Tardiphaga sp. vice304: one gene and its partner. The protein of the gene in region 1 interacts with the protein of each later gene in a pairwise test. Links are inferred from orthologs where the notes say so. Each region holds a gene or a part of one and is shown in the gene's direction. Other genes may lie near its edges.

Region 1 (3,097 bases):
CGACATCGCCGCTGATCCGGTCGTTGGCGTAGAAGACGCCAGCCGGGGTGGTGAAGCGGGCATCGCGGCCATCGAGGAAGATGTGGTCATAGGCCACCGCGAACGACCAGTTCGGGGTGAAGCCATATTCCAGCCCGACGCCGATCACGCCGCCCCAGCGGGTGTTGCTGCTGGCCGTCGCCAACAGCAATCCCGTTGCGGCGTTGACCGAGGAGTACTCCTCATTGACCACGGCGGCGCCGCCCTTCACGTACAGCAGCGTGTTGTTCCAGGCATAGCCGATCTGACCGGTGAACAGCCCGAAGGCATCGATCTTGGAGCGGTTCGCGATCAGCGGGAACGGGGTGCTGACATTTCTGCCCTTGAAGTCAGCCCAGTTGCCCTGGGCTTCCAGGCCGTAGACCCAGGAAGCGTTCTGCCAACGGTAGCCGATCTGGCCGCCCGCGGTGCCGCCGTCGGCGTCGTGACAGCCTTCGCCGACGTTAGCCGCGCCGGTCGGAACGCCCGCAACGGTCGACGGGATGAAATCCCAGCACTTGCTGGCCGAGCCGTAGCCGCCGTTACCGCCGATGTAGAAACCCGACCAGTCATAGACCGCGGCGATCATCGGCGGCGCTTTGGTATAGGTCCGCCGGGCGAGGTCGGCGGCGGAAGCAGAAGTCGCTGTGCCCAAGGCAGCCAGTGCGACGGTGGCGAGGAAAAGTTTTTTCATTTCAAATTCTCCTGTTCATGTCGCTTCGTTCCCCCGAAGCGATCCCCAAGGCGCGAGCGCCGTATTCGACTCCATCGCGAACTTTGTACCTTAGAGTTGCAGCGCTGTCCGTCACCGCAAAGCCACAGTCGCCGCGGAAATGGCGCGGCTTCTAAGTTAATGAACTATTTCGCATTTTTCTTCGCACTGCAGTGAGGTGTTACGTCAATACTGCTGTCCGAAATGTCAGAAGTCGCTGCGGTGCGCGAATATCCATAAGTCAAGCCGGGCGTTTTGATAGTACGGCCTTGGCTTAAGAACAAAAATAGAACATAGTGGCGCCGATCGCCGTGGATAAGTCGGGGATCGGCGACCTGTCGGGATGCCGGACCGTATAGGATGATGCCGCAGCGGTTGCGGACCGGCCTTGTGGCTGGCGCGATAGCGCAACAGCAATTTCAGTGTGAGTTCAGGAGAGCGGTATGGCGGGCAGCGTAAACAAGGTGATTCTGGTCGGTAATCTGGGCAAGGACCCGGAAGTGCGCCGGATGCAGAACGGCAACCCGGTCGTCAATCTCACCATCGCTACGTCCGACACCTGGCGCGACAAGGCGAGCGGCGAACGCAAGGAAAAGACCGAGTGGCACCGCGTGGTGATCTTCAGCGAGGGTCTCGCCAAGGTCGCCGAGCAGTATCTCAAGAAGGGCGCCAAGGTGTATATCGAAGGCGCGCTGCAGACCCGGAAGTGGACCGATCCGCAGGGCGTCGAGAAGTACTCGACCGAGATCGTGCTGCAGGGCTTCAACTCGACGCTGACGATGCTGGACGGCCGCGCCGGCGGCGGGGCAGGCGCGGGCGGCGGCGGTGACAGCTATGGCGGCGACGACGGCGGCAGCTTCGGCGCCAGCAGCCCGTCGCAGCCGCGCCGCGTCGCGGCGAGCTCGCCGGCCGGCGGTGGCGGCGGCGGTGGTCGCGGCAGCGACATGGACGACGATATCCCGTTCTGATCGCGATTATCAGTTCAGCATTCGAGACACCGGCGCTGCGAGGCGCCGGTGTTTTTCGTAGCCCGGATGACAATCCGGGGCCGGCCCATCCATCCGGTTGAATATCGAGCAGTCCGTTGGTGGGCCCCGGATTGTGATCCGGGCTACACATCAGGCGGAACGCCGGGCTTGACGATGGAACCATCGATGTAAATAGTATTTACATCGATTTCGTTTTCCGGAGTTCCCATGTCGATCGATCCGCTGCTCGATGCCGTCCGCCCGGTCCCGCTGCACGCCTTGGCGGCTTTGGCGGCCTTCGTGCTTGGCGTGGTGCTGCTGGCAGCCCCGAAGGGCAGGCTGCCGCATCGCACGCTGGGCTGGATCTGGGTCGCGCTGATGCTGACCGTGGCGATCAGCGCGCTGTGGATCCAGGGCCATAGCTTCCGGCTCTGGCGCAGCTTCGGGCCGATCCATTTATTGTCGATCGTGGTGCTGGTGACGGCCCCGCTCGGTGTCTGGTACGCGCGCCGGCACAAGGTCGACGCGCATCGCTGGACGATGATTTCGATTTTCACCGGCGCGCTGGTGATCGCCGGCGCGTTCACGCTGGTGCCGGGGCGGATCATGCATGCGGTGGTGTTCGGGCCATAGCCAAGGCGAAGCCCGGCCGCGGGCCGATTCGCGGGTCCCGCGATGGCCGATCGGCAGGTCCGCGGCAAGCCGCGATATCCGGCTCTAAGTGGTTGGAAAAGCGAGGCTAAAATCCAGCTGCGGGGAGCGCACGGGGGTGGCTTGCCGGGCGTTGATGCGCTATATGATTCCCAGCAGAATCTCACCGGAAATCATCCTTGGCCGACACAGACGACAAGAAACCCGGGGAGCCGCCGGCGCCCTCGGATATCCGTCCCGTTTCCATTCTCGACGAGATGAAACGCTCGTATCTCGATTACGCGATGAGCGTGATCGTGGCGCGCGCGTTGCCCGATGCGCGCGACGGCCTCAAGCCCGTGCATCGCCGCATCCTGTACGCGATGTACGAGAACGGCTTCGAATGGAACAAGCCGTACCGCAAGTCGGCGCGTACCGTCGGCGACGTCATCGGTAAGTATCATCCGCATGGCGACCAGTCGGTCTATGACGCGATGGTCCGCATGGCGCAGACCTTCTCGATGCGGGTGCCGTTGATCGACGGCCAGGGCAATTTCGGTTCGGTCGACGGCGATGCCGCCGCCGCGATGCGATACACGGAATCGCGCCTGACCAAGATCGCGCAGTCGCTGCTCGACGATCTCGACAAGGACACGGTCGACTACCAGGACAACTACGACGGCTCGTTTCGCGAACCGCGCGTGCTGCCCGCCAAGTTTCCCAACCTGCTGGTGAATGGCGGCGGCGGTATCGCCGTCGGCATGGCCAC
Region 2 (3,285 bases), 3.1 Mb from region 1 along the record:
CCCGCGCGCCCCAGTGCTCGGCGAGAAACATCAGGAACTGGCGCACGTCGCGCGAATAAGCCTCAGAGGTCTTCGGCGACAGCCGCCGCTCGGCGCGTAGATGCGACAGCCAGCGCGTCATCTGCAGCGAGACGTCCTCGGCCGCGCAGGGCAGATCGATCGGCGCGGCAGCAGGTTTGGCTTGTGTCGGTCTGGCCATCGGATGCCTTCCAGCGCGCAAAGCGCGAACAGGCAGATATTATCACACCCCGGCGTTTCGCATTGGTGAACTCACCCCTCCGCATGTCGTCCCCGCGAACGCGGGGACGACATCGAGTTCGCGGCTTCTCTTTGGCCCTGCCAGTCCCTAGATTAGCCCCACCTCCCGCAGAGCCGATCTTCATGGACCATTCGTCGCGCGCCGATTCGCTGTTCCCACCGACGACCTCGGGCGTGGTCGACGTGCTGGTGCCGGTCGCGCTGAACAACGCCTATTCCTACAAGGTGCCCCGCGGGCTCGACCTGCGACCCGGCGACGTCGTCACCGTGCCGCTCGGCGCCCGCGACGTGATCGGCGTGGTCTGGGCGGACAATCCCAATCCCGCGCCGGGGCTGCACAACCGGCTGAAAGAAGTGGGCTGCAAACTCGACGTCCCGCCGCTGAAGCCGGAATTGCGCACGCTGGTCGACTGGGTCGCCAATTACACGCTGTCGGCCAGGGGCATGGTCATGAAGATGACACTGCGGATGGGCGAGCATCTGGGCCCGGAGCGCATCCGGCTCGGCGTGCGCCTTATCGGCGAGGTGCCCAAGCGGATGACGCCGGCGCGCGGCCGGCTGCTCGAGATCTTGTCCGACCGGCTGCTGCACGGCAAATCCGAGGCCGCCAAGCAAGCCGGCGTCAGCGCCGGCGTGATCGACGGGTTGGTCGATGAAGGCACGTTGGCCGTCGAGCCGATGGCCGCGACGCTGGCGGCCCCTGCGCCCGACCCGACCTTCAGCGAGCCGGATTTTTCTCATGAGCAGCGCACCGCCGCCGACCAGATGCGGACCTTTGCGGCCCGCGGCGACTTCCATGTCGCGCTGATCGACGGCGTCACCGGCTCCGGCAAGACCGAAGTGTATTTCGAGGCGATCGCCGAAACGATTCGGCGCGGCGAGCAGGTGATGATCCTGATGCCGGAGATCGCGCTGACCGGGCAGTTCCTCGACCGCTTCGCGCTGCGCTTCGGCGTGCGCCCGCTGGAATGGCATTCCGAGATGACGCCGCGCAGCCGCGCCCGCAACTGGGCCGCGGTCGCCTCCGGCGAGGCGCATGTCGTGGTTGGCGCGCGCTCGGCGCTGTTTCTGCCTTTCGCCAAGCTCGGGCTCATCATCGTCGATGAAGAACACGACCAGGCCTACAAGCAGGCCGAGGGCGTACATTACCATGCCCGCGACATGGCGGTGGTGCGCGCCTCGATCGAGAAGATCCCGATCGTGCTGGCCTCGGCCACGCCGTCGGTCGAGACCGAGGTCAATGCGCGCCGTGGACGCTACCAGCGCATCGTGCTGCCCGGCCGGTTCGGCGGCCAGCACATGCCGCACATCGAGGCGATCGACCTGCGTACCGAGGGCCCGATGCGCGGCCACTTCATCGCGCCACGCCTTGCCGAAGCCGTGCAGATCGCCATCGACCGCAAGGAACAGGCGCTCTTGTTCCTCAACCGCCGCGGCTATGCGCCGCTGACGCTGTGCCGCGGCTGTGGCCATCGCTTTGCCTGCAACATCTGCGACGCCTGGCTGGTCGATCACCGCTTTCGCGCGCGGCTGGTCTGCCATCATTGCGGCTTCTCGACACCGCGCCCGCATCTCTGCCCGCATTGCGGCGCCGAGGAATCGCTGGCCGCGATCGGCCCCGGCGTCGAGCGCCTGCAGGAGGAAGCGCAAAAGCTGTTTCCCGACGCGCGCACCATGGTGCTATCGAGCGACCTCATCACCTCGATCGACGCGATGCGCGCCGAGCTGACGGAAATTGCCGAAGGCCGCGTCGATATCATCATCGGCACCCAGCTGGTCGCCAAGGGCCACAATTTTCCGCGGCTGAATCTGGTCGGCGTGATCGACGCCGATCTCGGACTCGGCAACGGCGACCCACGTGCCGCTGAGCGCACCTTCCAGCAGCTCAACCAGGTGATCGGCCGCGCCGGCCGCGAACAGGGCCGCGGCATCGGCTATCTGCAGACCCACCAGCCCGAGCATCCGGTGATGAAGGCGCTGATCGCCGCCGACCGCGAGGCGTTTTACGGCGCCGAAATCGACGCCCGCGAGCGCGCCGGCTATCCGCCGTTCGGCCGGCTCGCCAGCCTGATCATATCGGCCGGCGATCGCCCGACCGCCGAAGGGTTTGCGCGCAAGCTGGCCGCCGTGGCGCCACTCGACGAGCGCGTCCAGGTGCTCGGCCCCGCCGAAGCGCCTCTCGCGGTGATCAAGGGCCGCTACCGCTTCCGCATCCTGGTGAAGTCGCCGCGCAACGTCGATCTCTCCTTCTATCTGCGCGACTGGCTGGCGCATGCGCCGAAGACGACCGGCAATCTCAAGCTCCAGGTCGATGTCGACCCGCAGAGTTTTCTTTGAACCAATCTGTCATCCCGGGGCGCGAGCGCGCCAGCGGCGAGCGAACCCGGTATCCCGACATGGGACGATGAACATCTCGGGATTCCCCACCACTCCAATTGGAGTGGCTGAGGTTCTCGCTCAGTCGGCTCCGCCGCCCGCGCGAGCCCCGGAATGACAGTTTTATTTCACCAAAAAAAGCCTGCCGTCATCGCTGACGGCAGGCTTCTTTACTCCACGCTACTCGAACGCAACGCTACTGAACTTCAGTGCGAAGCGCCGATGCTTACATCACCTCGGCGACGACGCGGCCGACACCGCGGCTGGTCAGGCCGATGACGGAGGCCGCGCCCTTCGACAGATCGAGCACGCGACCGCGGATGAACGGGCCGCGGTCATTGATGGTGACGACGACGCTGCGGCCGGCGTGCGTCACGCGCAGCTTGGTGCCGAACGGCAGCGAGCGATGGGCCGCCGTCATGGCGCCCTGGTTGAAACGCTGGCCGGATGCGGTGCGGCTGCCGGATTCGCTGCCGTAGAACGAGGCCATGCCGGCAAAGCTGCGGCCGACGCCGTTGGCGATGGCGCGGACCGGCGCCTGCACGGTGGTCTCGAACAGCGACGGGATCGACGCATTGGCATCGAGCACCGGCGCCTTGATGACGCGCTGGGCGTGGTGATGGCCGTGGTGACGATGATGGTGATGGCGGG

Evidence for each region.
Region 2: the proteins of FNL56_RS17065 (region 1) and FNL56_RS02270 interact in binary tests that used the Escherichia coli proteins (3 or more experiments, as listed by UniProt). The link is inferred for Tardiphaga sp. vice304 from one-to-one orthologs.

Annotation. Positions count from the first base shown.
Region 1 is NZ_CP041402.1:3,593,820-3,596,916, reverse strand. The notes cover bases 156-2,935. They hold FNL56_RS17065 (single-stranded DNA-binding protein), read left to right. Parts: upstream 156-1,173; coding sequence 1,174-1,698; downstream 1,699-2,935. Other genes in these bases: gyrA (DNA gyrase subunit A), read left to right, coding at 2,529-2,935; FNL56_RS17060 (DUF2306 domain-containing protein), read left to right, coding at 1,927-2,331; FNL56_RS17070 (outer membrane protein), read right to left, coding at 156-712. Outside these bases: more of FNL56_RS17070, read right to left, coding at 1-155; more of gyrA, read left to right, coding at 2,936-3,097. UniProt on the Escherichia coli protein: Plays an important role in DNA replication, recombination and repair. Binds to ssDNA and to an array of partner proteins to recruit them to their sites of action during DNA metabolism. Acts as a sliding platform that migrates on DNA via reptation.
Region 2 is NZ_CP041402.1:492,793-496,077, reverse strand. What follows is about bases 21-2,988. They hold FNL56_RS02270 (primosomal protein N'), read left to right. Parts: upstream 21-381; coding sequence 382-2,595; downstream 2,596-2,988. Other genes in these bases: FNL56_RS02265 (septal ring lytic transglycosylase RlpA family protein), read right to left, coding at 2,861-2,988; FNL56_RS02275 (tyrosine recombinase XerC), read right to left, coding at 21-199. Also shown: more of FNL56_RS02275, read right to left, coding at 1-20; more of FNL56_RS02265, read right to left, coding at 2,989-3,285.